2 regions of the Streptomyces sp. NPDC048211 genome follow, and region 2 is predicted to be linked to the other one. Evidence: riboswitches for the same ligand, from Rfam matches in the RefSeq annotation. Region 2 holds a riboswitch; the other holds the start of a gene.
What was found. Region 2 has a riboswitch for S-adenosylmethionine ahead of ACGFZA_RS21780 (putative leader peptide). Riboswitches for the same ligand answer to the same signal wherever they lie in the genome.
Positions count from the first base shown of each region.

Region 1: it holds a riboswitch for S-adenosylmethionine, as region 2 does, so the genes downstream of both, ACGFZA_RS11430 (hypothetical protein) here and ACGFZA_RS21780 (putative leader peptide) in region 2, are expected to answer to the same signal.

Region 1 is NZ_JBIDAD010000002.1:1,041,374-1,045,870, forward strand. Features, by position in the region: gene ACGFZA_RS11425 (phosphocholine-specific phospholipase C) at 1-526, shown strand, start outside; SAM riboswitch class IV at 689-798, shown strand; gene ACGFZA_RS11430 (hypothetical protein) at 846-1,259, shown strand; gene ACGFZA_RS11435 (cytochrome P450) at 1,508-2,803, shown strand; gene ACGFZA_RS11440 (cytochrome P450) at 2,800-4,056, shown strand; gene ACGFZA_RS11445 (TIGR03854 family LLM class F420-dependent oxidoreductase) at 4,091-4,497, shown strand, end outside.
Region 2 is NZ_JBIDAD010000005.1:496,156-500,652, forward strand. Features, by position in the region: gene ACGFZA_RS21775 (glutathione S-transferase C-terminal domain-containing protein) at 1-746, opposite strand, end outside; gene ACGFZA_RS21780 (putative leader peptide) at 934-1,059, opposite strand; SAM riboswitch class IV at 1,037-1,181, opposite strand; gene ACGFZA_RS21785 (N-acetylmuramoyl-L-alanine amidase) at 1,289-1,879, opposite strand; gene ACGFZA_RS21790 (esterase-like activity of phytase family protein) at 2,191-3,540, opposite strand; gene ACGFZA_RS21795 (SWF or SNF family helicase) at 3,685-4,497, opposite strand, start outside.

The DNA.
Region 1 (4,497 bases), on a different contig from region 2:
CACCGGCAAGTACCGCCTCACCTTCAGCGCCGGCGCCGCCGCCGGGGCACAGTTCCTGGTGACCTCCGCCAACCGCACCGACGGACCCTGGACCTACACGACCGAGGCGGGCAAGTCGCTCTCGGACAGCTGGAACACCGCCTATTCCAAGGGCGTGACCGACCTCACCGTCCATGGCCCCAACGGCTTCCTGCGCACCTTCCGGGCCGGCGGGAAGGTGGCCGGTCCGGAGGTGACGGCCCGTCATGATGCCGTTTCCGGCGGGCTGGAACTGACCTTCGTCAATGGGGGCGCCGCGACCGTGCGGCTGACCGTACGCAGCGCCGCCGCGTACGGGGGAGGGGTGCAGACCTTCGCGGTCGGCGCCGGCGCGACCGTGACACACGCGCTTGACCTGCGGGGGAGCAAGAGCTGGTACGACGTCACCGTCATCTCCGACGTGGACGCCACCTTCCTGCGGCGCTTCGCCGGGCACGTCGAGACCGGCCGGGCCGGTTCCAGCGACCCCGGTCTCGTCACCGGGTGAGTGCCCCGGGGCCTCTCCCCGGCACGATCGGGAGGGGAGGGCCCCGGGGGTCGGGGGAGGGCCGGCGGGAGGTCCGGCGGCGTGTGGTGTCCGGTACGGGGTGCCGCGTGCCCCTGACCACTCGTCGGGTCGTGCCGTTTGCGTGGGTTAGAGTCGTGGGTGGGTCATGAGTTCCAGCGCACAGCCCCGGCTTGCTGGACGGCACCCCGCTCCGCTGCGGGTGCTCCGGGTGACGACCTGCCCCGTGCGCAGGGTGCGGGGAACAGCGGACCGCGGTGCAGGGCACTCGGGGTCCTCACCCCGGAAGGCGAACCTCACCGTGCTGCGTCATCTCGCTCAGAACGACTCCGTGCGGAGCGACGCCTGCTCCCGCTACGCCGCGGGCCACCGCGTGCACTGGATCCACGCCAAGAAGTGCCGCCAGGAGCCGGGGCAGGCCGTCGAGGTCCTGCTCACCTCCGGTGACGTCGGCGACGACGGATGGGTCGGGCTGCGGCCCGCCTTCGACTACGCGGGTGACCTTCCCTCGGTGTGGACGCACGCCCCTCGCGCGCTGCGGGAGTCCCTCGCCGCTCACCGCGGGCGGGTGTACTGGCTGGCGCGCTGGCATGCCCTGACGCTCGTGGAGGGCGAACGCGGAGGTGGCGTCGGTGGCGGACTCGCCGGCGGCAAGGGTGCCGGACTGGTCAACGTCGCCCTCCAGGGCGGGGATCTGTGCGAGGAGGGTCAGTAAGAGGGCGAGGATCTGCGCGAGGCGAGGCGAGCCGGGCACGGGGCGAGGGCCTGCGCCAAGGCGGCACCGTACAGGGGCAGTAGATCGCGATGGTCGGCAATTGCGGTGAGATGTCGACCTGTTGTTACGCTCAGGGTGTGGGATTGACCGCTGTTGACAGTTCCGGCGTCACATAAAATCCTTATAGTGGCCATGCGTTGATCGCATGATCGTGACGCTTGCAGCTGTCGCCACAGGAGTCAGGACTCATGACGCGCCCATCTTCCGCCGAGCCCGCGCCGACGTCTCCTCCTCCGCCTCCCGGCTGTCCGGCTCACGCCGGGGCCGTGCCGCTCGACGGGCCCGAATTCCAGGCCGACCCCCAGGCCGTCTACCGGGCCATGCGCAGCGATCACGGGCCCGTCGTCCCGGTGGAACTCCCGGGCGGGTTCCCCGCCTGGCTGGTCATCGGCTACCGCGAGCTCCATCAGGTCACCAGCGACGGGCAGTTGTTCCCGCGCGATGTCGGCCTGTGGAACCAGTGGCCGCACATACCCGAGGACTGGCCGCTGCTGCCCATGGTGGGGCGCCCCCTGCCGTCGATCTACTTCAGCGCGGGCGAGGAGCACCGGCGGCACGTCCGCATGGTCGGACCGGCCCTCGAAGGCGCCGATCCGCATGCGATCCGCAGGCACTGCGAGCAACTGGCGGACCGGCTCGTCGACGAGGTGTGCAGCCGCGGCACGGCCGACCTCGTCGCCGACTTCTGCGAGCCACTCCCCGTCCTCGTCCTCGCCCGGCTGGTCGGCTTCCCCGACGACGAAGGGGCCGACATCGCGCGGGTGCTGAAGGACCTCGCCGACGGCGGACCGGACGCGCAGAGCGCCCATCTGCGGTTCGGGGAACACATGGCCCGGCTGGTGGCCGCGAAGCGGGCCGCACCCGGGGACGACGTGACCTCCCGCATGCTCGCCTTCCCCGAGGCGTTCACCGACGAGGAGTACATGCTGGATCTGATGGCCGTCACGGCCGCCGGGCACCTCACCACCGCCGACTGGATCAGCAACTCCGTGCGGCTGATGCTCACGGAGGACGAGTTCGCCGACTCCATGGCCCGTGGCCGGCGCAGCATCGGCGATGCCATGAACGAGGTCCTCTGGGAGGACACGCCCACCCAGATCCTCGCCGGACGCTGGGCCGTCCGGGACACTCGGCTCGGCGGTCAGAACATCAAGGCCGGGGACATGCTGCTGCTCGGGCTCGGCGCCGCCAACACCGATCCGCTGGTCCGCCAGACCCTGTCCGGCACCGCCGCATCCGGACAGGGCGGCAACGGCGCCCATCTCGCCTTCAGCCACGGCGAGTACCGGTGCCCCTTCCCCGCCCAGGAGATCGCCGAAGTCATCGCCCGTACCGGCATCGAGGTCCTGCTCGACCGGCTGCCCGACCTCCGGCTCGGCGTGCCCGCCGCCGACCTCGTACGACGGCCCTCTGCGTTCCTGCGAGGCTCCACCTCGCTCCCCGTTCGGTTCACCCCCGTTCGTACGACAGGAGACTTCTCGTGAACTGCCCCCATGCCGCCGCCCGGACGGCGGCCCAGGACGGCGGGACCGTCGTCATCGACCCGATGGTCCAGGACCTGGACGGCGAGACGGCGCGGCTGCGCGACGCCGGACGGCTGGCCAGGATCGAGCTCCTCGGTGTGCCGGCCCTGGCCGTCACCCGGCACGCGGACGCCCGGCAGCTGCTGCTCGATCCGCGTCTGGTGAAGGACCTCGATGCCTGGGGCCTGTGGCGGAGCGGTGAGGTGACGCACGCCTGGCCGCTCATCGGGATGATCGATGCCGGCCGGTCCATGTTCACCGTCGACGGCGACGAGCACCGCCGGCTGCGGACCAAGACCTCCCAGGCGCTCACGCCCCGCCGGCTGGAGGCGATACGGCCCGACATCGAGAAGTTCACGGAGGAGCTGCTGGACGCGCTCGCCGAGGGCGGCAGGGACGGGGCCGTCGTCGACCTCAAGTCCGTGTTCGCGCAGCCGCTGCCCATGCGGGTGGTCGGCATGCTGATGGGGGTCGACCCCGCCGCGAACGCCATGCTGACCCGCCAGTACAAGGCCTTCTTCTCGATGCTCACCCCGCAGGACGAGCGCCTGGCCCTCCTCGCGGACCTCGACGTCTTCTACGCCGGGCTCGTACGCGAGAAGACCGCGCAGCCCACCGACGACCTGACCTCCGCCCTCATCCTGGCCGACGAGGGCGGCGAGCCGCTGACCGAGGAAGAGGTGGTCGGCAACCTCAAGGCCATGGTCGCGGCCGGGCACGAGACCACGATCGGGCTCATTCTCAATGCCGTACGCGCCCTGCTGGCCCACCCCGAGCAGTTGCGGATGGTCCTCGACGGAGAGGTCTCCTGGGAGACCGTGATCGAGGAGACCCTGCGGTGGGACACCCCGACCACCCATCTGCTGATGCGGTTCGCCACCGAGGACATCCAGGTCGGTGACGATGTCATCGCCAAGGGCGAGGGCGTCGTCATCTCCTACCGGGCGATCGGCCGCGACCTCGAGCAGCACGGCGCCGACGCCGACGCCTTCGACATCACCCGCCCCACCCCCATCCGGCACATGACCTTCGGGCACGGTGCCCACATCTGCCCGGGCGCGGCGCTCTCCCGCGTCGAGGCGGGGATCGCTCTGCCGGCGCTCTTCGGGCGCTTCCCCGAGCTGCGGCTCGCGGTGCCGGATGCGGACATCCGCAAGCTTCCCGTGATGACGCAGAACGACATGGAGGCGTTCCCCGTTCTGCTCAACGCCTGAGCCCGCCCGGGAGGGCGCGCGTAGGGTGGCCGACATGAAGATCCGCTTCGGAGTCGGGCTCGGCGCAGGTGCGTCCCTGTCGGGTTTCAGCCGCATCGTCGACCGTCTCGAAATGGACGGTGTGGATTCGCTCTGGCTGTCCGAGCACATCTACTCCGACGCCGTGGACCCCTTCGTCGGCATGGCCCACGCCCTGTCGAGGACGAGCAGGCTCAAGGTCGGTACGTCGGTCGCGGTCCTCCCGGGGCGGCACCCGGTCCTGGTCGCCAAACAGCTGGCGTCCCTGGCCGGGCTCTCGCCCCGGCGGGTGCTGCCGGTCTTCGGGCTGCAGCCCGCCCGGGCCGGCGAACGGGAGCTGTTCCCCGCACCGGAGGGACGGCGCGGGGAACTGTTCGACGAGTCCCTGCAGCTGCTGCGGGCCTCCCTCGGCGGGGAAGTCGC
Region 2 (4,497 bases):
GGATGACCGCCGAGGCGGCGGACGAAGTCCTGGAGCCGCGGATACGCGGACAGGGAACCGGCCGTGCCCGGATGGACGAGCGCTACCCACAGGTCCACGTCGGCGGCCGTCAGCTCCGCACCCAACGCATACGGCTGCAAGGAGAGATGGCGCTCCATCAGGTCGAGCGCCGCCGTCCGTTCCGCTGCCGCGGCGGACGGTGTCACGTTCCGCTCCAGCAGATCGCGCAGGCTTTCGATGTCCGCCGCGAGCGACGGCGGGTGGAGTGCGGAAGGGCGCGCCTCGTCGTGCCCGGACAGCAGCCCCGCGAGGTCGCGGAGGATGTCGGGCGTGTGGTTGCTGACGATGCGGCCGCTCCAGCGGTCGCACAGCGCGGGAGCCGTCAGCGGTCCGTCGTAGTGGAGCACCGTGGCCTCGTACGCCCTGCGCAGCGAGGCGAAGCCCTCGGGGGTCCCTGCCGGGTGGGTCAGGAGCGTGGTGGCGACCGAGTCCTTCACGCCGAGGAGGCCGAGTGTGATGGAGATGCGCAGCGAACGCGGACAGCTCGCCGACAGGAACAGTTCATAGCGGTGCGGCGCCGGATAGAAGCCGCCGGCGAGGCCGACGCCGATCCGGCTGTGGAAGCGGGGGGACGGAACGCCCGACGAGGGGCGCAGGCCTGCGGCGCGGGAAGCGGAGGCGGACGAAGCGGTGCCGTACTTCGGCGAGCTGCCTGTACTGGAACCGCGCGAAGCTGTCTCGGGCATGACTCTCCCTATGGGGATCCCTGAGGGGAACGACGAAGCCACCGCCGCCTTGTGGGCACCGGCGGCCGGATACGGAACGAGTGCGCCTGCGTACCGGTCCGGACCGGGAGGACCCGTCGGGGCCCGGTGCGATCACGCCGGGACGAGGAGTCCGGCAGACCGGACCGGGACGGGTCCGGGGCGCGGACTAGTAAGCGCTGGAGACGCGCAGGAGATCGATGTGCAAGCGCCTCGTCAAGCCGTTCCTGGGCAATTCCCACCGGTCCCGCCATCGGGGCTCGCGAGACGCGAGACCGCGCTTGCCCTGTCGCACCAACAGGACCCGGTCGTCACCCGGGGCACCCCATCGCGGTGGAAGGGTTGCCTGTCAGCGGGCCGGGGCCGATGACCGCACGAACGGGAGATCCCGCCCGGGCAGCGCTGACAATCGTGACCGTCCACGTCAGTTTCGGTGCGCCCGGAGGCGCCGTCAAGAAGGCGGGACGAGCCGTCTCGCCTGATGGTCACCGGGCGCCGGGACTCCCCTCGGGCCGGGCCCCGGCTCAGCCCGCGCCCAGCAGGTTGACCAGACGGATGTAGCGGACCCAGTCCCAGTGCGGACCCGGATCCGTGTGATCCGTGCCGGGGACCTGTACATGGCCGAGGATGTGCGCGCGGTCCTTGGGGATGCCGTAGCGGTCGCACACCGAGGCGGTCAGCAGCGCCGACTTCTCGTACATGGCGTCGGTGAAGTACGAGGGCTGGTCCACATAGCCCTCGTGCTCGATGCCGATGCTGCGGGTGTTGTAGTCCCAGTTCCCCGCGTGCCAGGCGATGTCCTTCTCCCGCACGCACTGGTCGATGTACCCGTCCGCCGAGCGCACCACGTAGTGCGCGGACACCTGTTTCGCCGGATTCTGGAAGATCGCCACGGCGTCCGAGAAGGTCTCCTGGGTGACATGGATGATCACGTACTGCACCGGATATGCCGAAGGCCGCGTCGAGACGGTGTAGTTGGACGTCGAAGCCGGAACCCAGTGGGCGGCCGGGTAGTCCGTCGTGCCGGCCGTCGCCGCGGTGGCGCGGACGGAGGCGGGCAGCAGGGCCGCCGCAGCCGTCGCCGCCGCGCCCTGAAGGATCCTTCTGCGGTCCATGCGTACTCCTGAGTGTGGGGGAGGGGGCAGCGGGACGCTCCGGAACGGACCTCACGCAGCCCTGCGGCATCGCGCGGGATGCCGGTACCCGAATCCCCGGCATCCCGTGACTCCCTCGCGTCCGGTGACCGGGAGGTGACGTCCGATGTACGACCGAGCGGAGTGCGCGCCCCACCGTACGGGCGCCGGGCGAGTGGCGGAAGACGGCGTCAGCCCGAAATCGAGCTGAGGCGGAGTGAGTTGAGGAGGATACGGGTCCTGCGCCCGGACCGCCGGGCGATGGCGCACGGCGGCCCGGGAGCGTCCGCCCGTCAGTGGGTGAGCGGGCGCGGCAGCTTCAGGAGCGTCACGGACGTCCCGATGCCCGAGCCGACCAGCCGGCCGTCCGCGTCGAACGCGCCCGCCCCGTCGGTCATCCCGAAGTCGTTGTCGTTGATCAGGGCGAGCGTGTCCCGCCCGGTCACCGCCACGCCCTCGATCTTTCCGGGCACGCCCGGGACCGTGCCCAGGTCGACGACGAGACTCTTGCGCAGGACCGGGACGCCCGAGACTGCCGGGTCCACCAGTTCCTCGTACGAGGGCGCAGCCGATGGCACGTCCCAGCGGGAGCCCAGGATGCCCGCGCCACGGGGGAGCGTGACCCGGTGCAGCCGGGCCGCCCGGTCGGTGCGCTCCTCGACCAGGAGATCGTTGCCGCCGATCGCGACGACCGAGGAGATCTTCAGCTCGGACGTGTCGTCCTCACCGGGGTCCACGACGTCCACCGCGTCGAAGCGGTAGGCGTACTCCGCCGTCACCGCGCGCTTCTTCGTGGAGAACCGCAGCAACCGCACATTGCGCGAGGCCTCTCCCGCGTCCTGGTCGGGCAGCGACAGCGGGCTCTGGACGGCGAGCACCAGATCGCCGCCCGGCAGCAGCGCCAGGCCCTCGAATCCGCGGTTGACCTTCCGGTGGAGCAGAATTCCGGGCAGCGCCTCCACGACGGGGTAGTCCGCGCCCGTGAGGTTCAGGCCCTCGGGGACGTAACGAGCCAGCACCCGGCCGTTGCCGGACACGTGCACCAGCGACGGACCGTACTCGTCGACCAGCCAGAACGTCCCGTCCTGGGCGCGGACGATGCCTTCCGTGTCCAGACCGTTCGGGTTGTACGCGAGCGGAGTGCTCGCATCGTAGGAGTACGGGGCCTCGTCCCGCCCCTCCTGGTTCGACAGACCGGTGACGGGCGCGCCGGTACGGGTGGTCAGCGGGATGGAGCGCAGGACCTCGACGCGCTTGCCGTTCACCCGTACCTTGACGATCGCCGGGTCGAAGCCGGGGACGGGGAAGGTGCGCCGCTTGGCACCGTCGACCTTGATCTGGCCGTTCGGGCCGCGGTCCGTCACGGTCCAGAACTCGCCCTTGCGGCCGGCCGGGTAGATGTCGCTGCCGATTCCGCCGAGCCTCACACCGCGGTCGTCGTCGACGGTCCCCGGCAGCATTCCGTTGCTGAAGCCGGCCAGTGGGACGTCCCCGAGCAGGGCGCTCGCGGTGACCCGCGCCGCGCCCCCGGGGCGGTGGTGCCGGTCCTGCGCGCCGGTTGCGGTGCCCGTGGCACACACCGTGCCGAGCAGCGCGAGTGGCAGCCCGACGGCAAGGGAACGACGGACGACACGCGCGGACATGGAGCCTCCTGAGGAGCGAAAGATCTGACGGCCGTCACGTTCCGCCGCGCTCCTCAACGAACGGTGACATCGAGTTGAACTCCCGGGCAGCGCGCGGCGGCGGGCAGGGGCGATGTGCGCCCGCCCGCCGCCGGTGACCCGCCGTCAGACGTCGGCGGGGGCCGTCGCGTCCGCCCAGGCCGCCGCCGGATCCTCGTCCGACGGCCCCGCCGGAGTCCACCGGCCGCTCTCCTTGCGGTACGGATACCAGCGGCCGTCCCGCCCGTAGCGCAACTGAACCGTGCCGTCCGCCGAGGTCCACCGGTTGCGCTCGGCGCGCAGCCGGGGAGCCTCGTCGTCCTCCCAGGCTCCGGCGAGCCGCGTTCTGGCCCGGGCCAGGGCGTCGGCGTCGGGCGTCCACTCCTCGTCCAGCACGGCGAGCGCTGCCGTGCCGCCGTACTGCCAGGCGCGCACGGCTGCCGGCAGACCGGCGCGCTGCCGCCCCGATCCGGTCGCCAGCCGGTTCGCGATCCACGGTTCGGGCCGCGCTTCGGCCGCCAGCCGCACCGCGTCCTGCCCGGGTGTCAGCCCGGCAGGGACCGGCTGCTGCCCGTGACCGGGCGACAGCGCCTCCGCCAGCATCCGGTGAGCGCGCGCCGCACTGTCCGTCGCCAGCATCTCCAGGGCGGTCGGATCCACCCCCGGTTCGGGATCGGTCTCCGTGTCCAGCGAGGGAGCCGCACCCGGCCCGTCGGGAAGCGCCGGGACCGGCGGCAGCGGCGGGAGGATACCCGCGGCCGTGTAGGCCTCAGCCGCCGGAACCCCGCGCACGGCCCGGTCCTCGGCCTCCTCGGCGGGACCGTCCGCGGTGGCCGGCGGCGCGTGACCCGCGGCCCTGGCGGCGATCCGCACCTGGAGCTCGTCCAGCAGGCGCCGTTCCCCGCGCCCCCGCATCAGGAGCAGGACGAACGGATCCTG